DNA from 3 places in the Streptomyces sp. NPDC059166 genome. Region 1 is predicted to be linked to each of the others. Evidence: riboswitches for the same ligand, from Rfam matches in the RefSeq annotation. Region 1 holds a riboswitch; each other region holds the start of a gene.
What was found. A riboswitch is a leader RNA that binds a small molecule or an ion and turns the genes downstream of it on or off. The one in region 1 is predicted to bind cyclic di-AMP.
Positions count from the first base shown of each region.

Region 2: another riboswitch for cyclic di-AMP. It lies ahead of ACFXOA_RS28455 (M23 family metallopeptidase); the one in region 1 lies ahead of ACFXOA_RS25760 (M23 family metallopeptidase).
Region 3: another riboswitch for cyclic di-AMP. It lies ahead of ACFXOA_RS30170 (C40 family peptidase); the one in region 1 lies ahead of ACFXOA_RS25760 (M23 family metallopeptidase).

Region 1 is NZ_JBHZCI010000039.1:39,499-46,478, forward strand. Features, by position in the region: gene ACFXOA_RS25745 (GNAT family N-acetyltransferase) at 1-972, opposite strand, end outside; gene ACFXOA_RS25750 (HPr family phosphocarrier protein) at 1,134-1,415, shown strand; gene ACFXOA_RS25755 (GntR family transcriptional regulator) at 1,598-2,302, opposite strand; gene ACFXOA_RS25760 (M23 family metallopeptidase) at 2,565-3,344, opposite strand; cyclic di-AMP (ydaO/yuaA leader) riboswitch at 3,357-3,525, opposite strand; gene ACFXOA_RS25765 (M16 family metallopeptidase) at 3,714-5,096, opposite strand; gene ACFXOA_RS25770 (M16 family metallopeptidase) at 5,123-6,475, opposite strand; gene ACFXOA_RS25775 (DNA topoisomerase (ATP-hydrolyzing) subunit A) at 6,722-6,980, shown strand, end outside.
Region 2 is NZ_JBHZCI010000049.1:27,841-34,820, reverse strand. Features, by position in the region: gene trmB (tRNA (guanosine(46)-N7)-methyltransferase TrmB) at 1-869, shown strand, start outside; gene ACFXOA_RS28465 (PrsW family intramembrane metalloprotease) at 972-2,417, shown strand; gene ACFXOA_RS28460 (aldo/keto reductase) at 2,580-3,524, opposite strand; gene ACFXOA_RS28455 (M23 family metallopeptidase) at 3,833-4,864, opposite strand; cyclic di-AMP (ydaO/yuaA leader) riboswitch at 4,876-5,028, opposite strand; gene ACFXOA_RS28450 (PP2C family protein-serine/threonine phosphatase) at 5,262-6,365, opposite strand; gene ACFXOA_RS28445 (TipAS antibiotic-recognition domain-containing protein) at 6,550-6,980, opposite strand, start outside.
Region 3 is NZ_JBHZCI010000059.1:18,426-25,405, reverse strand. Features, by position in the region: gene bioB (biotin synthase BioB) at 1-727, opposite strand, end outside; gene ACFXOA_RS30190 (8-amino-7-oxononanoate synthase) at 872-2,020, shown strand; gene ACFXOA_RS30185 (DUF397 domain-containing protein) at 2,013-2,159, opposite strand; gene ACFXOA_RS30180 (helix-turn-helix domain-containing protein) at 2,156-3,109, opposite strand; gene ACFXOA_RS30175 (ATP-binding protein) at 3,340-3,771, shown strand; gene ACFXOA_RS30170 (C40 family peptidase) at 4,075-4,545, opposite strand; cyclic di-AMP (ydaO/yuaA leader) riboswitch at 4,549-4,730, opposite strand; gene ACFXOA_RS30165 (hypothetical protein) at 5,089-5,397, opposite strand; gene ACFXOA_RS30160 (ABC transporter permease) at 5,781-6,779, opposite strand; gene ACFXOA_RS30155 (TetR/AcrR family transcriptional regulator) at 6,888-6,980, shown strand, end outside.

The sequences.
Region 1 (6,980 bases):
TTCGCGCTGCCGCTCACGGCCTTCGGCCCCGCGTTCGGCGTATCCGGCGGACAGGACGACGAGGCCCTGCACCCCGTGCTCCCCGCAGTCGGCGACGGCCTCGGGCACACGGTCGGCGGGGACGGCGACGACGGCGAGGTCGACCCGCTCACCGATCTCCCCTACGGATCGGTGAGCGGGAACTCCCTCGACGGTGTCGTCGTCATCGGCGAACGACGTGTTCACCGCGTAGGCGCGTCCGGTGAAACCCGCGCCGAGCAGATTGCGCAGCACCGTCCTTCCGACGCCGCCGGGAGCGCGGCCGACGCCGACGACGGCCACGGAGCCGGGGGCCAGCAGACGCTGCACGGAACGTGCTTCGGCGCGCTGCTCGCGGGCCCTCTGGACGGCGAGCGACTCGGCGGTGGGTTCGATGCCGAGCGTGAGGTGCACGGATCCGTCCTCGAAGCTTCGCCGCTGGGTGAAGCCCGCGTCCCGGAACACCTTGATCATCTTGTTGTTGGCGGGCAGTACCTCGGCGGCGAAACGGCGGATGCCGCGCTCCCTCGCGACCGCCGCGATGTGTTCGAGGAGGGCCGACGCCACTCCGCGGCCCTGGTGCGCGTCCTGGACGAGGAAGGCGACCTCGGCCTCGTCCGCGGGCGCGGAGGCCGGTCTGCCCTGGCCGTCGATCCGGTCGTACCGGACGGTGGCGATGAACTCCCCGCCGACCGTCACGGCCAGCCCCACCCGGTCGACGTAGTCGTGATGGGTGAAGCGGCGCACGTCCCGGGCGGAGAGGCGCGGGTACGGGGCGAAGAAGCGGTAGTACTTCGACTCGTCGGACACCTGCTCGTAGAAGCTGACCAGCCGGTCGGCGTCGTCCGTGGTGATGGGCCGGATGCGGGCGGTGCCACCGTCGCGGAGCACCACGTCCGCCTCCCAGTGGTCGGGGTACGCGTGGTGCGGACTCTGCTCCCCAGTGGGCTCCATGACCAAAGCCTACGGCCGGCGCACCGGTCGCGGCAGGTCCGAGGCGGGGGCACGCTGGGGCCCGCGGGCGGTGTGCGGGCCGGCGGCGACGCCGGGCACAGCAGTGCGCGCCACATGAGACACTGGTCTAGACAACCCATTGATACGTGAAGGGCAGAACCATGGCTGAGCGCCGCGTCAACGTCGGTTGGGCCGAGGGCCTGCACGCCCGCCCCGCTTCCATCTTCGTCCGTGCCGCCACGGCGTCCGGCGTCCCCGTGACGATCGCCAAGGCCGACGGCAACCCGGTGAACGCCGCCTCCATGCTCGCGGTTCTCGGTCTCGGCGCCCAGGGCGGCGAGGAGATCGTGCTCGCCTCCGAGGCGGACGACGCCGAGGTCGCCCTGGACCGTCTGGCGAAGCTGGTCGCCGAGGGGCTCGACGAGCTCCCGGAGACCGTCTGATTCCAGCCGTTCCCATCCGGAACCGCTCTGCGGAGAAGCCGCGGCACCCCATCGGGGGGCCGCGGCTTTTTCAGCTTCCTGAGGACCTGGAAGTAAATTCGGACATCGCCTTGGAATTTCCGTTCCAGGGCAGCAGAAATAAAGCCCTCAGGCAATAACTCTCTTTGTATACGGCCCCATTGTTAATGACGGGCACCGGCGATGTTTACGGGGTGTTGCGAAGTTCTCACCCCGGGGGCCGCCTCCGGGGTGCCCCGCCTTTCCGTACGCCGCAGGCGATGGGCGGCGGTGGCCCGCTCCGCGTGCTGCGTGGCGATGGCCCTGGCCCGCTCGCTGTCACGGCGGGCCACGGCGTCCACCAGGGCCCCGTGCTCGGCCCAGGAGTCCGCGGGACGGACCGGCTGCTCGACGGCGTACATCCAGGCGATCTTGTGCCTGAGCTGGGTCAGCAGCGCGATCAGGGCGGGACTGCCCGAGGCCTGGGCCAGCGTCTCGTGGAACCAGCTCCCCAGCGAGCGCAGATCCTCGCCCTCGCCCCGGCGCACCCGCTCCTGCCCCAGTCTGACCAGGCCGCGGAGCACCTTGAGGTGGGCATCGCTGCGGCGCTGGGCAGCCCGCGCGGCACCGAGGGGCTCCAGGAGCATCCGGATCTCCAGGAGGTCGGCGGCCTCCTGCTCCGTGGGCTCCGCGACGCACGCGCCGGCGTGCCGCCGCGTGACGACGAACCCCTCGGACTCCAGGGTGCGCAGCGCCTCGCGCACAGGGACCCGGGAGACGCCGTAGCGACGCGCGAGCACCTCCTCGGTGAGGCGGCTGCCGCGCTCGTAGACACCGGAGACGATGTCGTCACGGATCGCCGTGCATACCGAATGCGCGGGAATGCGCATGTCCGAACCTCCGCCTTAATCCCCGCGAAACGCGGCCGATCGACGCCTGTTCTGTGACTCTATTGCAACCGGCGGGAATTTCCGATGGCGGGACGGAATCCAGGGATATCTTTTGGCCAGAACGCAGTTCGGACAAGGCTTCGGCGGGGGGCACCACAAGGCACCGCGAAGGCCCCCGCACGCCCGGGTTCCAGGGGGATTCCCGCCGGAACCCGGGACCAGGTGCGGGGGCCTCGGGCGGATGCGGTGCGCGGAGGGTGCGTCAGACCTGGACGCCGTGGGCGCGGAGGTAGGCGACGGGGTCCATGTCCGAGCCGTAGTCGGGGGTGGTGCGGGCCTCGAAGTGCAGGTGCGGCCCGGTGGAGTTGCCGGTCGAGCCGGAGAGGCCGATCTGCTCCCCGGAGCCGACGCTCTGGCCGACGGAGACGCCGATGGAGGACAGGTGGCCGTACTGGGTGTACGTGCCGTCCTTCATCCGGAGCACGATGTTGTTGCCGTAGGCGCCGCCCCAGCCCGCCTCGACGACCGTGCCCGCGCCGACGGCGACGACGGAGGTGCCGGAGGCCGCCTGGAAGTCCACGCCGGAGTGGCTGCCGGAGGACCAGAGCGAACCGCCGGACTTGTAGCCGGTGGTCACGTGGGACCCGGCGACCGGGAGGTGGAAGGCGTTGAGCCGGGCACGCTCGGCGGCGCGCGCCGCGCGGGCCTTCTCCTCACGCGCCTTCTCGGCACGGGCTTCCGCCTTGCGCTCGGCCTCGGCCTTCGCCTTCGCCTCGGCCTTCGCCTTGGCGGCGGCCTCGGCCTGGTGGCGCTGGGCCTCGGCCTGCGCCTGGATCTGGGCGGCGAGGGAGGTGTCGAGAGCGACGGTCTGGGTGAGACCGGTCGAGGCGGGGGCGGCCTCCGCGTCCGCGGCGAGGGCCGGGGAGGCGGTGGCGCCGATGACACCCGCGGTGGCCAGGGCCGCGATACCCGCGACCTCGGCACCCTTGCGCGTCAGGCGGTTCGGGGCACGGTGCTTCCCGGTGGCACGGATGAACGCCATGGAGGGGCTGGTCCTTTCCTTCCTTCTCGCCTACCGGGTTAGCTGACGGGTTCGGAGCAGGAAGGTCTCCTACGGGCACCCGGACCTCGTGCGAGGTACGGGCGTCCGATTCACCCCAGGGACTTCATGGGTCCCCGGCTCCCCAGGCTCGCGCCTGACGGGGACTCGGCGATGGCTGCCCGTCGCCGCGGTTGCGGCTTTCGTCCGGCGGACAGCCGGCCCGACGCTAGAGCGAACGGCCTCACCGCTCCAAACGGAAAGGGGCCTTTGTCGGACATCCCACAGGACAAAGGCAATGTTCCTCATCAAGTCGGACAAATGACGGAACCCCGGCGGTCGCGACCGCCGGGGTTCCCTCTGTGGCCTGGATCAGCCGCTGACGACCGACACCTCGCCGATGCCGAGCGCCTTCACGGGCTCGGCGATCTGCGCGGCGTCCCCGACCAGGACCGTGACCAGTCGGTCGACCGGGAACGCGTTGACCACGGCGGCCGTCGCCTCGACGGTGCCTGTCGCGGCCAGCCGCGCGTACAGCTCCGCCTGGTAGTCGTCCGGGAGGTGCTGCTCGACCTGATCGGCGAGCGTCCCCGCGACGGAGGCCGCCGTCTCGTACTTCAGCGGTGCGACACCCACGAGGTTCTGCACGGCCGTCTCACGCTCGGCGTCGGTCAGCCCCTCGGCCGCGAGCGTGCGCAGGACCTTCCAGAGGTCGTCCAGCGCGGGGCCGGTGGACTCGGTGTCCACCGAACCGCTGATGGCGAGCATCGCGGCACCGGTCCCCCCTGACGCCGTGCCGGGGGCCGTGGAGCGCAGCACCTGCCCGAACGCGCGGACGCCGTAGGTGTAGCCCTTCTCCTCCCGCAGGACGCGGTCCAGCCGCGAGGTGAGCGTGCCGCCGAGGCAGTAGGTGCCGAGGACCTGGGCCGGCCAGACGCTGTCGTGCCGGTCCGCGCCGATCCGGCCGATCAGCAACTGCGTCTGCACGGCTCCCGGACGGTCCACGATGACCACTCGACCGGTGTCGTCCGCGGTGATCGGCGGGACCGGCCGCGCCTGGCCGGGGTTGCCCGACCAGTCGCCGAGGGTTTCGGCGAGCAGTCCGTCGAGGTCCACTCCGGTGAGGTCGCCGACGACGACCGCCGTCGCCGTGGCGGGGCGGATGTGCGCCTCGTAGAAGGCACGCACGGCGGCTGCGTCGATCCGCCGGACGGTCTCCTCGGTGCCCTGGCGGGGGCGCGACATCCGCGCGGTGGCGGGGAAGAGCTCCTTGGAGAGCTGCTTCGCGGCCCGTCGGGCGGGGTTGGCCTGCTCGTGGGGGATCTCGTCGAGACGGTTGACCACCAGACGCTCGACCTCGCTCTCCGCGAAGGCGGGAGCCCGCAGCGCCTCGGCGACCAGGCCGAGCGCCTTGGCCAGCCGCGAGACCGGGACCTCCAGGGAGACGCGGACACCCGGGTGGTCGGCGTGCGCGTCGAGCGTCGCCCCGCACCGCTCCAGCTCCGCGGCGAACTCCTCGGCGGAACGCTTGTCCGTGCCCTCGGACAGCGCCCTGGCCATGATCGTGGCCACGCCGTCCAGCCCCTCGGGCTCGGCGTCCAGCGGCGCGTCGAGGAAGATCTCCACGGCGACGACCTGCTGGCCGGGGCGGTGGCAGCGCAGCACCGTCAGCCCGTTGGGCAGGGCGCCTCGCTCGGGTGCGGGGAAGGCCCAGGGCCTCGCCTCGCCTGCGGTCGGCTGCGGGTGGTACTCCATCGCTACTCCAGTCACGGCTGCGTCGGTCACTTGTCGGCCCCCTCGTGCGCGTCGCCGCCGTCCGTCTCGTCCGCCGGTTCCACCGGCTCGTAGACCAGGACCGCACGGTTGTCGGGGCGCAGGTGCGCCCGGGCCGCGGCCCTGACCTCGTCGGCGGTCACATCGAGGACCCGGCCGACCGCGGTCAGGGCGAGCTGAGGGTCGCCGAACAGGACCGCGTAGCGGCACAGTTCGTCGGCGCGGCCGGCGACCGTACCGAGCCTGTCGAGCCACTCCCGCTCCAACTGCGCCTGGGCGCGCTCCATCTCCTCGGGAGTCGGCCCCTCCTCGGCGAAGCGCGCGAGCTCCTCGTCGACGGCCGCCTCGATCTGCGGCACCTCGACACCACCGGAGGTCTTGACGTCCAGCCAGCCCAGCGAGGGCGCCCCGGCCAGCCGGAGCAGCCCGAAGCCGGCGGCGACCGCCGTACGGTCGCGTCGGACCAGGCGGTTGTGCAGACGGGACGACTCGCCGCCGCCGAGCACCGTCAGCGCGAGGTCCGCCGCGTCGCACTCGCGGGTGCCGTCGTGCGGCAGCCGGTAGGCGGCCATGAGCGCACGCGCGGGGACCTCCTCGCGGACGACCTCGCGCAGCTGCTCGCCGATGATGCCGGGCAGTGTGCCGTCGCGCGGGGGCTGCTTCCCGTCGTGGGAGGGGATGGAGCCGAAGTACTTCTCGATCCAGGCGAGCGTCTGTTCCGGATCGATGTCGCCGACCACGGAGAGCACCGCGTTGTTCGGCGCGTAGTACGTGCGGAAGAACGCCTGCGCGTCCTCGAGCGTCGCCGCGTCGAGGTCGGCCATCGAGCCGATGGGCGTGTGATGGTACGGGTGGCCCTCCGGGTAGGCGAGGGCGGTGAGCCTCTCGAAGGCCGTGCCGTAGGGGACGTTGTCGTAGCGCTGGCGGCGCTCGTTCTTCACCACGTCCCGCTGGTTCTCCATGGACTCCTCGTCGAGCGCGGCGAGCAGCGAGCCCATGCGGTCGGCCTCGAGCCACAGGGCCAGCTCCAGCTGGTGCGTGGGCATCGTCTCGAAGTAATTGGTGCGTTCGAAGCTCGTCGTGCCGTTCAGGGAGCCGCCGGCCCCCTGCACCAGCTCGAAGTGGCCGTTCCCCTTGACCTGGCCCGAGCCCTGGAACATCAGGTGCTCGAAGAGGTGGGCCAGGCCCGTGCGGCCCTTGACCTCGTGGCGGCTGCCGACGTCGTACCAGAGGCAGACCGCGGCCACGGGGGTCAGATGGTCCTCGGAGAGCACCACGCGCAGGCCGTTGGCCAGGCGGTGCTCGGTCGCCGTCAAACCGCCGGAACCGGCCTGGGCTGTGGCCGTGTGACCCATGGGCATGTACGTCCCTTCGATCGGTACAGGATTTCCTGCCGGACCTGCCACTCTAAGCAAGCGCACGGGCACCTGGCGAAGTTCCCGGTGGGTGAATGTTGTCGTAGATGCTGCCGTAAACAGGGGGTCCGGGGGGCCGCCGGGGCACGCTACGGACGGGTCGAGGTCGGCGTTGTCGGCGGGGCGGTCCACAATGGTCGGCGTCAGAACCTGAGGTTGCCCGACAGAATCTGTGAAGGAGTCGCAGCCGCGATGGCCCGCCGCAGCACGAAAACCCCGCCGCCGGACGACTTCGAGGAGAAGATCCTCGACATCGACGTCGTCGACGAAATGCAGGGCTCCTTCCTCGAGTACGCGTACTCGGTGATCTACTCCCGGGCGCTGCCCGATGCCCGGGACGGCATGAAGCCGGTGCACCGGCGGATCGTGTCCCAGATGCACGAGATGGGGCTGCGCCCCGACCGCGGCTACGTCAAGTGCGCCCGGGTCGTCGGCGAGGTGATGGGCAAGC
Region 2 (6,980 bases), on a different contig from region 1:
CCCCGGAGGCGTCCCCCGCGATGCCGGAGACGACCCCCGTGGCCCCGGAGACCGCATCCGGCACCACGCCGCTCACAGACGCGGAGGCGGACGCCGACGCGGCGGAGCGGCGTGCCGCGTCGTTCGAGCGCCAGCGCCGGCTGCGCCAGGAGCCCCGGTTCCCCGGCGGCCCGGCCGCCGACCCGGCGGGCTCGCACCACGAGCGCCGGATCCGCAGCTTCCAGCCGCGCCGCAGCAGGGTCACGGCCGGCCAGGAGGACGCGCTCCAGCGGCTGTGGCCGAAGTGGGGCCTCGACATCGACGGACGCGGCGTCCTCGACCTGCCGACGCTCTTCGACGGGCTCCCGGTGGTCCTGGAGATCGGCTTCGGCATGGGCGAGGCGACCGCCCAGATGGCGGCGGACGACCCGGACACCGGCATCCTCGCCGTCGATGTGCACACGCCGGGCCAGGGAAACCTGCTGGGCCTCGCGGACCGTGCGGGTCTGTCCAACGTCCGTGTCGCCAACGGTGACGCGATCATCCTGCTCCGCGAGATGCTGGAGCCCGAGGCGCTGGAAGGCCTCCGCGTCTACTTCCCCGACCCGTGGCCGAAGAAGCGCCACCACAAGCGACGGCTGATCCAGCCGGAGTTCCTCGACCTGGTCGCGGGGCGGATGAAGCCCGGAGCCGTCCTCCACTGCGCGACCGACTGGGAGCCGTACGCCGAGCAGATGCTCGAAGTCCTCACGGCTCACCCCAGGTTCGAGAACACCCGGACCGACGGCGGCTACGCGCCCCGGCCCGCGTTCCGGCCGCTGACCCGTTTCGAGGGCCAGGGGCTGGACAAGGGACACGTCGTGCACGACGTGCTGTTCACCCGCCGCTGACCGGCCTCCGCCGACCGCGAGCAGGGCGGGATCCGGTCGGACGGGGTGCCCCCGGCCGGTGCACCGTGGCGGGTTGTCGGTGATCCTCGTTAGGGTCGTCAGGTGTCCGAGGGGTCCGTGCAGCATGAGCAGCCGGCCGTCCCGGTTCTCGAGGAGCAGCAGCTCGACGAGTTCCTGGGGGCCGTCCCGGAGCGAGGCCAGTGGCGATACCGGCCCCGCCGGGTCGGCATGGTCTGGCGCAGCAAGGCGTTCCGCGCCGGCGCGCTGATCACGGTGCTCGCGTTGTGCGGTCTCGTGATCCTGGCCCTGGTCCGTCAGCAGACGGGGACCGAGGGGTTCCTGGTGGGGCTGGGACTGGCCGTGCTGCCCGTACCGCTGCTGATGTCGGCGTTCCGCTGGCTCGACCGGGTCGAACCGGGTCCCTGGCGGAACCTGCTGTTCGCCTTCGCCTGGGGTGCGTGCGCCGCGGCGCTCGTGGCGATCATCGCCAACTCCTTCGCGACCCGCTGGATAGCGACGGCCACGGCCGACCCCGCGAGCGCCGACACCCTGGGGGCCACGGTCGTCGCCCCCGTCGTCGAGGAGAGCGCCAAAGCCGTCGCGATCCTGCTGATCTTCCTCTTCCGGAGACGGCAGTTCGCCGGCATCGTCGACGGGGTGGTGATCGCCGGCTTCACCGCGACCGGCTTCGCCTTCACCGAGAACATCCTCTACCTGGGCAATGCCTTCGGGGAGGACCAGCAGCTCGGGACCACCGGCTTCGCCTCGCTGACGGTGGGGACGTTCTTCGTCCGCGTGGTGATGTCGCCCTTCGCGCACCCCTTGTTCACGGTGCTCTCCGGCATCGGCTTCGGGATCGCCGCACCGGGCGGGCCCCGGCACCGGGTGCGCCGGATCGTCCTGCCGGTCCTCGGGCTCGCCTGCGCGATCGGCATGCACGCCCTGTGGAACGGCTCCTCGTCCTTCGGCCGGTACGGCTTCTACGTGGTGTACGGCGTGTTCATGGTGCCGTGCTTCGCCCTGGTGACCTGGCTGGCTGTCTGGTCGCGCCAGCGGGAGCTGCGCGTCCTCTCCACCGAGTTGCCCGTCTACGCCGCGGCGGGCTGGCTGACCCCCGCCGAGCCCCTCGCGCTGGCCTCGATGCGCGCCCGGGGCATGGCCAGGGACATGGCCCGGCACTGGAACGGCCACCCCGACCGCGCCCGGGGCAAGGCGGCGGCGCGTACCGTCGCGGAGTACGAATCCTTCGCCACCTCGCTGGCCATGCTGCGGCGCAGGGCCCGCCACGACGGTGCGGGCCCCGACTTCGCCCTCCGTGAGCAGGAGTTGCTGCACCACCTCTGGCATCGCCGGGACGTCGCCGGCCCCGCCCTGACCTACGCCGCACGAGCGACCGGGCGGCTGCGAGGGGCCCCACCCGCTCCGCCGCTTCCCCGGCAGTTCACCCCGGAAGGCGCGCATCCGCGGCCGCTCCCCGCCCCTCACCGGCACTACGGGGGCTACAACCCGTACCTGGACGACGGCGGCCGGCGGACACCACCCGCCTGAGACCCCGGTGACCGGATGACGGCTCAGATCTCCCGGGGGGCCTCAGGTGCCCGGAGGCCTGAGGTGCACGGAGGCCTGATGCACACGGAGGCCTGAGGTGCCCGGAGGGCTCCGGGGCGGCGGGACCTCACGTGGCCTGCGGACCTCGGGTGCCCGGCCGGGTCAGGCCGATGCCGCGTCCAGTTCGGCACGTTCGGCCTCGGTCAGCCGGAGCCCGGCCACGGCCGTCAGGGCGGGCAGCTGGCCGACGGTCCGCGCGGAGGCGATCGGTGCGGCGACGGTGGGCCTGGACGCCAGCCAGGCCAGGGCGACCGTCGCGATCTCCGCGCCGTGCTCCTGGGCGACCTTGTCGAGGACCGCCAGCACCTTGCGGCCGCGCTCGGTCTCCAGGTGCTTGCCGGCGCCCTCGGCACGGGCGCTGTCGACCTGGGTACCCGGGCGGTACTTGCCGGTGAGGAACCCTGAGGCGAGTGCGAAGTACGGGACCGCGGCGAGCCCCGCGCCCGCAGCCACATCCTGGAGAGCGCCTTCGTAGGTGTCGCGCGAGACGAGGTTGTAGTGCGGCTGCAGCGCCACGTAGCGTGCCAGGCCCTCCCGCTCGGAGAAGTCCAGGGAGGCACGCAGCCGCTCGGGGCTGATGTTGGAGGCGGCGATCTCCCGGACCGTCCCGGCCTTCACCAACTGGTCGAGCGCGGTGATGATCTCCTCGACGGGGACCGTCTCGTCGTCGAAGTGCGTGTAGTAGAGGTCGATGTGGTCCGTGCCCAGCCGGCGCAGCGAGGACTCGGCCGCCGCCTTGATGGTGGCGGGCGAGAGGCCCTTGTACGCGGGGTGTGCGCCGACCTTGGTGGCGATGACGACATCGTCGCGACGGGAGCGGGCCGCGAGCCACTTGCCGATCAGGGTCTCCGACTCACCGCCCTCGTTGCCGGGGACCCAGGCGGAGTAGGAATCCGCTGTGTCGATGAAGTTGCCGCCGGCCGACACGTACTCGTCGAGCACCGCGAACGACGTCCGCTCGTCGGCCGTCCAGCCGAACACGTTGCCGCCGAGGGCGAGGGGGAAGACCTTGAGGTCGGATGATCCGAGCGTGCGAAGAGAAGTCATGGAAGGCGACAACAGATCAGGGGAGCCTCGTATTCCACTTCACCGGCGTCCGTGCCGGTGTCCTTGCCGCCACAGTCCCGGCCGGCGCCGTCTTCCCCGACTGCCGCGCGCCCCCGCCCGGGAAGCCGTAAGCCCGGAGCCGAAAGCCCGGACTCGTGAGCCCGAAGAGCCCGAAGCCGGGAAGCCCGACGGGCCCGCCCACCGACCGCCCGCGCCCGCACCGCCCCGGACAGACCGACGGCCCTGACGTCGGGGGGTTGTGCGTCAGGACCGCCGGGGTTTCGAAGCGCCGGATACCGGCGTCTGGATCAGATCGAGAGACCCTTGCTCTGCAGCCAGCCCATCGGGTCGATGCCCGTGCCGTCCGGCGTGTGGATCTCCAGGTGGAGGTGGGGCCCCGTCACGTTGCCCGTGGCTCCGACCCGGCCGATGGTCTCGCCGGTGGTGACCTTCTGTCCGGCGGTGACGTCCATCGACGACTGGTGGCAGTACCAGACCTCCGTGCCGTCCTCGAGCTCCAGGACCGTGCGGTAACCGTACGAGCCGGACCAGCCGGCCGACTTGACCGTCCCGCTGTGCACGGCCTTGACCGGCGTGCCCGTGGGGGCCGCGAAGTCCAGCCCGGTGTGATGGCCCGAGGACCACATCGAACCGGCCTGGCCGAAGGTCGAGGTGATCGTGTACGACGAGGTCGGAATGGCGTAGCTCGCGGCGAGCTTGGCAAGGCGCTCGGCCTCCGCCTTCTTCTTCGCCGCTTCCTCGGCCGCCTTCTTCTTGGCGGCGGCCTCCTTCTCCGCAGCGCTCTGCTGCTTCGCCGCCTGTGCCGCGGCCGCTTCGGCGGCGGCCTGCTCCTCCGCGGCCTTGGCCTCGGCATCGGCGCCGGCCTGCTGCTGCTCGGCCTGCTGGAGGATGCGGGCGCGCAGCGCCTCGCCCGCGTCGGTGGCACCCTGCTCGGCCTCGGCCTCGGTGATTCCCGCGGTCGTGAGCGGAGATCCCAGGGCGGCCGTCTGCTGGTCCGCGCCGGAGCCGTCACCCATGAACGCGCCTACGCCGGGCAGGGACTTGACGTCAGGAAGGTTGTCGGCGATGGAATCGGGAAGAGAGATGGAGACCGGCGGCTTGCTCTGCGCGGTGGCCATGCCCCCCGCGCCGACAGCCGCGATGACACCGACCCCGAGGACGGTGGAGCTACGGGCGAGACCGCGCTGCTTGGCCACGCGATGACGGCCGCGTACGGGACGGATGGACTCCTCGGTGGGGTTCCATTCCTCTCCCGGCCTGTCCGGTTCACCGAAGCCGAAGGTTGACGGAGCCTCGGGGGCAGGCTGATTCGACGCCACGTGGGCGCTCTCCTTTCCTTCCTTCTCGCCTACCGGGTTAGCTGACGGGTTCGGAGCAGGAAGGTCTCCTACGGACCCCTTCGCCTCTCTCGAGACACAGGTGTCCGATTCACCCCATGTAGGTGGTTCCCCGGTTCCCTTGCGGAATTCGGCGCTGCGCACGGTGCCGCCTCTTGCGACGGCAGGTACAACCGCGCTGCGTTATCGAACGTTAATAGACACCAGGCTTTGATTCCAAGCCGTTCCGGCAGATCTCTGAAGGCTTCGGCCTGGACTTCAACGGATCAATCAGGCGCAACCGGGCGAGTTGAGCGCCCCTGATCCGGCCACCGGTTTCTGACGGTTCGTCAAATGTTATGCGGAGCGGGGTCCTGCGACTACCGAACGTCGCGACCGCTCATTCACCGCCCCGCCCCACGATCTTCACCGTCGTCCGCCGGGCCGACTGCCCGCGGGAAGGGCGTCCGACCGCGAGGAGCGCGAGGTCGTCCGTCGACCGTCCTCCGGTGTGCAGCCGTACGTCGTCGGTGAGCGCCGACAGCATCTCGTCCGGCCCCGGGAAGAGCCGGCCACGCAGCCGGGCCGCCGGATCGTAGAAGACCCCGTTCGCGTCCCGCGCCTCCGACAGCCCGTCGGTGAACGCCAGGAACGTCGCCCCGGCCGGGAGCGTCCACTCGTCCGAGCGGTCGGGTCCCGTGTCCAGGCCCATCCCGAGCGGCAGGGCGGGCACGGTCGGCGCGAGCACGTCGAGTGCCCCGTCCGCGTGCAGCACGATCGGCTCCGGATGCCCCCGGTTGACGACCCGCAGGATGTCCGAACCGGCCGGCACCTCCGCGAGGACGGCGGTGACGAACCCTTCCATGGAGTCGAGGCCGCCACGCCGCGACCCCTCCCTGGCCAGCGCCCGCTCCAGCCTCTGGACGACACCCTCCAGCGACAGCTCCTGCTCGGCTGCCTCCCGGAAGGCGCCGATGACGACGGCCACCGCCGCCACGGAGTCCAGCCCCTTCCCCCGGACGTCACCGACCACCAGACGCACCCCGTACGGGGTGTCCGCCACGGCGAAGAGGTCGCCGCCGACGAACTCGTCGGCCTGGGCGGCCTCGTAACGGGCCGCCACCAGCAGCCCGCCGATCCGGTCGTCCGGCACCGGGAGCACCGCCCTCATCGCGGTCTCGGCGATCACCCTGGCCGAGGCCAGCTGCTCGTTGCCGCGGCGTACCACCCGGTTGATGAGGAGCGAGAGCACGGACACCGTGAACACCGTGAGCAGATCGGTGATCGGCACCACCTCGGCGATACGGCCGTCCGAGAGGCGGATGGCGAGCACCACCAGGAACGCGGCCACGCCGGTCCGGACGGTCGAGGCCATCGAGAAGAACGGTGCCGCGATCAGCGGGGCGGCGGCGAAGAGGGGGACGGCCGACACCCTGGTGGGCGTCACCAGGTCGAAGACCACCCCCACACAGATCATCAGCGCCGGGAGATAGCGCACGAACATCCGCGAACGCGTGCCCCCGCCGGATCCGCCGCGGCGCAGCTCCTGCTTCCCCACCTGTGTACTCCTGCCCGGTCCGCCCACGGCTGCGGACGGTACCGCGCCCCACCCGGTCCCGCCGGAGCCTCGCCGTGCGGCGTGGCCCTGTGGGCCGAAGGGAGGAGCGTGCCGCCCCGCGCCCCGGGGGTCAGCCGGAGAGCCGGTGCTGCGCGTGGATCGTCAGTGCATCCCGTACGAAGACGGCAGTTCCGTCTCCGTGGCGATCGTAGTTCCTCGCGAAACGCGGATCGGAGACATACATCTCCGCGAGACCGGTCACGTACGAAGGTGTGACATCCGTGGTCACCGAAAGCCACGCGCAGTGCCGCCGGGCGATCTCCTGCACCTCGTCGCTTCCCGGCCCGAGTCCGGCCGCCCTCGCCTCACCGTAGTCCCGGGCGATCGCGTCGTGCTCGCCCACGAAGCGGGCGCGCTCCTCCTGGCCCAGCCCGCGCCACCAGCGGTCACCGCGCTCGTACGCCTCGCGGCCCCAGCGCTCGGTGACCTCCTGCTCGTACCTGCTGTGCTCGAAGCCGTCGAACACGTCCTCGGCCATGAGTTCCTCCCCTTCCTCGATCC
Region 3 (6,980 bases), on a different contig from region 1:
GTGTTCCTTCCATCGGGATCAGGAAGTTCACCGGCACCGAGTCGGGGTCCAGTTCACGCAGGGAGAACACGACGTCCACGAGGTCGGCGTCGCTCTCGCCCATGCCCGCGATCAGCCCGGAACACGCCGAGAGGCCGGCGGCCTGGGCCTGCTGCACCGTGTCCACCCGGTCGGCGTACGTGTGGGTGGTGGTGATGTCCCCGTACGTTCCCTCGGACGTGTTGAGGTTGTGGTTGTACGCGTCGGCGCCCGCGGACCGCAGCCGGTCCGCCTGGCCCTCCGAGAGAAGGCCCAGGCATGCGCACACCTCGACGCCCTCGTGCTGCTCCTTGATGGCCTCGATGGTCCGGGAGACCCGGTCGACGTCCTTGTCGGTCGGCCCACGTCCACTGGCCACCAGACACACCCGCTTCGCGCCGCCCGCCACCCCGGCGGCCGCGGCGGCCTTCGCCTCGTCCGGCTTGAGCCAGGTGTACTTGAGGATCTCGGCCTTCGACCCGAGCCGCTGCGAGCAGTACGAACAGTCCTCGGGGCAGAGCCCCGACTTCAGGTTCACCAGATAGTTGAGCTTGACGCGCCGGCCGAACCACTCGCGGCGCACCTTTCCGGCCGCGGCCACCACGTCGAGCAGTTGGTCGTCGGAGGTCGCCAGTACGGCGAGCGCTTCGTCCCGGGTCGGCAGTTCGCGCCGCAGTCCCTTTTCCACCAGCGTGTTCAGCAGGTCCATGCCGTTGATCCTGACGCACGGCACCGCCTCCGGCCAAGGAGGAACCGGACAGGAGAGACGGCGGATGCTGTGTGTATTGCCACACCCTGGGGTGTTGCGCACCCGGTTAGGGTCTGTGAGCTGCCTACAAAAAGGGACCCGCTCATGTCCTACGACCCGTTCGACTGGATCGACGACGAGGCCCGACGGCGTGCCGACGCCGGGCTCGTCCGGGCGCTTCGCCCACGGCCCGCCGAGACGTCGCTGCTGGACCTCGCCGGCAACGACTACCTGGGACTGAGCCGGAATCCCGAGGTCACGGCCGCGGCGGCGGCCGCGGCACGCACCTGGGGCGCCGGCTCCACCGGCTCCCGCCTGGTCACCGGCTCCACCGCACTCCACGCCGAACTGGAGCGAGAGCTCGCCGACTTCTGCGGATTCGAAGCCGCGCTCGTGTTCTCCTCCGGTTACGCGGCGAACATCGCCGCGCTCACCGCGTTGTCCGGGCGGGACTCACTGATCGTGTCCGACGCGGGCAACCACGCCTCGATCGTGGACGGCTGCCGCCTCTCCAGGGCGTCCACCCGAGTCGTGCCGCATGCCGACCCCGAGGCCGTGCGCCGAGCGCTGGACGGTCACGAGGGGCGGACCCTGGCCGTGACCGACTCGGTCTTCTCGGTGGACGGCGACGCCGCCCCCCTGGCGGCCCTCGCCGAGGTGTGCAGGGCGAGCGGTGCGGCGCTCCTGGTGGACGACGCACACGGTCTGGGCGTCCTGGGCGAGGGCGGACGCGGGGCGCTCGCCGCCGCGGGGATCGCGGGCGGGGACGGGGTCGTCGCCACCATCACCCTTTCCAAGTCGCTCGGAAGCCAGGGAGGGGCGGTGCTCGGCTCCGCCAGGGTCATCCGCCATCTGGTCAACACCGCCCGCACGTTCATCTTCGACACCGGCCTCGCTCCCGCGGCGGTCGGCGGAGCCCTGGCGGCACTCCGGGTGCTCCGCAGGGAGCCCGGGCGTGCGGCCAGGGCCGGCGCCGTGGCGCTCGAACTGCACGGCAGGCTCACCTCGGCGGGACTTCGGACGGTACGTCCCGACGCGGCGGTGGTGGCGCTCCCGGCCCCCTCGGCGGACGCCGCGGTGCGCTGGGCGGCCGACTGCCGGACGGCGGGGCTGGCCGTGGGATGCTTCCGCCCGCCCTCGGTGCCGGACGGTGTCTCCCGGCTCAGGCTGACCGCGCGCGCGGATCTCACGGACGGGCAGGTGGGGTCGGCGGTGGAGACCCTCGTGGCGACCGCGCCCCTGCCGGTCAGCTGACCCGGGGGCCGTCCAGGCCGGCCAGGAAGACGGTCCATGCCGCGGCCGAGAAGCTCAGGGGCCGCAGGTCGGTGGCCTTCGAATCCCGTACGGCGAGCTGGTCGTCCTCGAGGCGTGCGGTCTCCACGCAGTTGTTCATCCCGGTACTCCGGCTGCTGCGGCGCCATTCGGGTGTGTGCTCTGCGGGACGGTAGGACATGGTGCCCCCCTCGGGCGTTCTTCGGGCTCCTCCCGACCGCCGCGGCCGATCCGGGCGATCAGGTCCAGTGAGCGCTCCGGCGACAGTGCGTGGGCCCGCATCGTGCGGAAGGCCGAGCTGTACGCCTCAAGGTCTTCTCTCCGCTCCAGGTAGAGGCTACTCGTCAGATGGTCAAGAACGACCACGTCCAGGTCGGAAGTGGTCTCAAAAGAGAAAATGACGAAAGGTCCCGACAGGCCGATATAGCTGCCCTTCTCGAACGGGAGTAACTGGAGTGTCACGTGGGGGAGTTGTGCGATCTCCGTAAGATGGCGCAATTGCTCTCTCATCACCCCGGGCCCGCCGACCTCCCGTCGCAGCACCGCCTCGTCGAGCACCGCGCTCAGCCGGAGGGGACGGGGCCCCATGAGGACGCCCTGCCGGGCGAGCCTCACCTCCACCAGGGAGTCGAGCTGTGCCGACGGCAGCCCGTCCAGGGAGGAACGGGTCACCGCCCGCGCGTAGTCGGCGGTCTGCAGCAGACCGGGCACCACCGAGGTCTCCAGCGTGCGGGCCGTGGAGGCCTGCGACTCCAGGCTGATGAAGTCCCGGTACTGCGGGGGGATGAGCCCGCGGTAGGCATGCCACCATCCGTTTCCGCCGCCGCCGGCGGAACCCGCCAGGGTCTGCAGCAGGGAGCGCAGCTGGCGGTCGTCCACCCCGTACACGTCCAGCAGCCTGGTCACGTCACGGGGGGTCACCCCGCTCGCCCCCGTCTCGATGCGGCTCACCTTCGACTGGTGCCAGCCCAGTAGGGCAGCGGCCTCCCGGCTCGTGAGTCCGGAGGTGTGGCGCAGGGCGCGCAGTTCCTCCCCGAGTTTGCGGCGGCGCACCGCGGGGCCGTTCCGCACGGCGGTCTCCTCCCGTTGTACGGAGGGCCGGCTCCGAGGGAACCGGCCTCAAAAGGGTCAGTGTCGCGCCAGCGCGCCGGTTCCGGGGCATAGTTCACCGTAATGGGCGACAGATATATGCATATCTTGGGGGATCGCCGTCATCGGGCGCGGTATCGGTGGCAGTCTGGCGCGAAGCACAGTCCAGGCCGACTCACATGTCGGTCCGGGTGGGAAGGGACGGCGTCGCCATGGCAGACCATCAGGAAGCAACCGTCACTCTGGCGAGCGATCCGGCCTCGGTCTCCGTGGCCCGCAGATACGTGGCCCGAGTACTCACCGAATGGGGACTGGCCGAGGAGGCGGACGCCGCCGACACCATCCGGCTGATCGTCTCGGAGCTCGCCACCAACGCCGTCCAGCACACCTTCGGCCAGTCACCCACCTTCACCGTGGGCCTCCGGCTCGACGAGGAGGGGCATTTCAGCCTCGGAGTGACGGACAGTCACCCGCGCCGCCCCCAACGGCTTCCGGCGGCCGTCCGGCAGGACAACGGGCGGGGCATGGTGATCATCCGGGCCCTGGCGAAGGAGTACGGCGGCCGACTCACCGTCACGCCCACGCCGGACGGGGGCAAGACGGTGGCGATCGCGCTTCCCTGGCCGGTACCGGCGCAGGCCTGATCCGCCGGCTCACACGCGCGGTCGCTCACGGTGCGCCCGGTCCCGCGGCGCCACCGCGCCCGGCTGCGGAGCCGCCCTGCCGCCCCCGCTGCGCGGCATCGCCCTGCCGGCCTCGGCGGTCGCGCTGCTCGCACTCGTCCGGTTCCCGGCCGTGGCGCGGCTGGTGGACCGGCCCGGGCCGTGGCTGCGCCGGCCGCGTGCCGCCGGGGCGTCGAGGGCGGCAGCGGCGCGGCGCTCACCCTGCCGGGGGTCCGGTCCTGGTGACCGGACCCCTGCCGCACCGGGCCGGAAGGGGCGAAAGGATCAGCGGACCCTCCCGTACCAGACGTTCGAGGCCCAGATCTTCTCCAGCCGGACCACGGCCCCCGTCTTCGGTGAGTGCCAGATCCTTCCGTCGCCCGCGTAGATGCCGACGTGGTAGACCCTGCGACCCGCGTGAAAGAAGACCAGGTCGCCGCGTTGCCGCTGCGACCTGGAGATATGACGGGTCTTGTTGTACTGCTGCTGGGCCGTGCGGGGGAGTTTCCTCCCGGCCTTCTTGAACGAGTAGAGAGTGAGCCCCGAACAGTCGAAGCGGTGGGGGCCGGTGGCTCCCCATCTGTACGGAGCACCCTTCTTGGAGGCCGCGATCTTCAGCGCGGTGGCCGAATGGGCGGCGGCCTCGGCTTCGTGCACGAATCCGGGGGCCATCATCGTGGTGCCCACGGCGAATGTGAGGACCGAGGCCGTGCCGACCCGGGCGAACAGAGACGGGACATGAACCTGCGCAGTCATGCGCAACCCTTCGTCAGCCGCCTGTGAAGGATGACCTGTCGGGTTCGGGCTGGCGAAGTTGCCCGGCCGCACGCTGCGGCTTCACCCCGAGGGTCGTCCGGTTGCCCGGCGACCCGTACTGCTCGGGTCCTCCACTCCTGCCGATCCACTCTGTCGACCAGTCATCCGGACGGCGGCAGGACTCGGCGTCCGCCCGGACCGCCCCGCCGCGGTGGCGGGGGCTCTTGTCGTCCCAGGGATCTTTACGCAAGGTCTGCCGGATTTTCTCTTCGAAGTGACGACATGTGAGGGTCGTCACGACTCGCCCGATCGGGTTGGCGCGGGTCTGCCGCGGGCTTCGGAGCCACGCCGGAGGCGCCGTGTACCAGCGATGGAAGGACGGATTCCGTTCAGAGCCCGCGCCCGTCGCGCAAGTTGGCCTGTCCCTCGGCCGGGGGACGTCCTACGCCGAACGAGCGGGGAAAACTCGTTCGGCCATCGGGCGTGTCGTGAGAAGGAGTACCGGCGCGGGACCCGGCGTCGGGAACAGCCGGTCCCGGATGCTCAGTCCGAGGGCGCCGGAGGTACGGCGACCCGGCCCGCCCGTCGCTCCCCGTCGAGCAGGCGCAGAGCCCGGGTCAGGGTCTCGGCGTGGATCTCCGACTCGCCTCGCTCGTGCATCAGCTTCAGTGCCTCCCGGAGGGCGGTGGCGTGAGAGACGAGGGCCTGTGCCGCGCGGAGCGCCCCGTACGTGTCGCCTCCCCTCGCCGGATTGATGCGGCCCAGCTGATCGACCGCCTCCAGGTAGCGGTCGATGAACTCGGCCTCGGCCCGGGTCAGGGCCGGGAGCGGTGGGAACGGGGAAGGGAGCATCTGGCGTTCACCTCGCGGAATGCGGCGGCCGGGACGGCGTGCTGCTCTCCGGACGTGGTGCACCGGTCCGAACGCCGGGACTGCCGGGGCGTCGAGCACGGTGTCCCGTTCGACGGCGGCACCGATCTCCACGGTGGTACAGCCCGTGTGACGGCCCGTAGGCCGTCAGCGGCGCGCGCTCACGCGCCGGCTCACGTGTGTGGATGCCGAGATCGGAGAGGCGGCCCCGCACCGGTTCGTCGGGAGAGAGTTGCTGGATGACTACCCGCGCGCCGGGCGCGGCATGTCGGGTCCCTGAGCCACCGCCGCGGGCGAGCGCCGGACGAGCAGGCCGTGCCCCGCCGCTGTGGCGCAGCACGGCCTCCTCGGGGTGCGGTGCGGGATCAGCCCGTCAGCGCCGGTGCGCTGACCCCGGTGCGGCGCTCCGTGCCTTCCGCCGTCGGCTCGGGGCGGACGCGTCCGCGGGCCAGGACGGCGGCCAGGCCGAGCAGCGCCCAGGTGGAGAGCACCGTGGTCGCCGTGCCCGCGGCGTTCCCGTCGAAGAACGCGACCGAACGCAGCAGTGAACCGCCCGCCCCCGGTGGCAGCCACTGGCCGAGCGCCCCGACCGGTTCGGGCAGCATCTCGGGCGCACTGGTGACACCGGAGAACGAGTTGCCCAGCAGCACCATCAGCAGGGCTCCCACGCCGATGCCCGGTGCGCCCATCAGCGCGGCGAGGCCCGCCACCGGCGCACCGATGGCGAGCACCGTCAGCCCGATCACGCCCGCCTCGGTCCACCAGTCACCGGTGAGCACCCCCAGCCAGCTGTCGGTCAGTCCGGTCGCGGCGATGCCGACCAGGGCCGCCCCGCCGACGAGTGCCACGACGCCGCGGACCCCGCGCAGCCCGAGCAGGGTCACGATCGCACCCGCGGCCACACCGGCGAGTGCGAGCGGCAGGATGCTGGCGCCGAGCGCGCTGCCGCGAGGGTCCGCCTCCGGTGCCGCGACGACGTCCGTGACCGGGACGGCGGTCCCGGGCGGTGCCGACGCCTTCACGGCCTCGGTCAGGAGCTGGGCGACGACCGGACCCGCCGCGGACGCGGTGAGCAGCCGCGGCCCGTTCCCCGTGATCACCACCGCGCCGTATACGACCCTCTCCTCGATCGCGGCGCGGGCGGCGGCGTCGTCCGTGTAGCGGTGGATCTCGAAGGCGCCGGGGCGCCGCTCGAGCCGCTGCTCCAGCTGATCGGCGGCCGGGGCCGCACCGGCGATGCCGACGGGCAGGTCGCGTGGCGCTGTCCGGGCCGCCGGCCAGGCGAAGGCCCAGAGCGCCAGGGTCACTGTCAGCGGGACGAGCAGGATGGCCGCCACCGCACGGCGGTTCGGTGCAGCTGGCATTGCGGACGCCTCGATTCAAAGAGAAGGATCGTTCGTTTTTATGGCGCCACCACTGTCACGCCGGGCCCGGGCGTTGTCAAGAAGGAACGTTCGTTTTATATTGGTCGCATGGCACGTGTATCCCAGGAGCACCTCGACGCCCGCCGCAGGCAGATCCTCACCGGTGCGGCGCGCTGCTTCGCCGGCAACGGCTTCCACGGC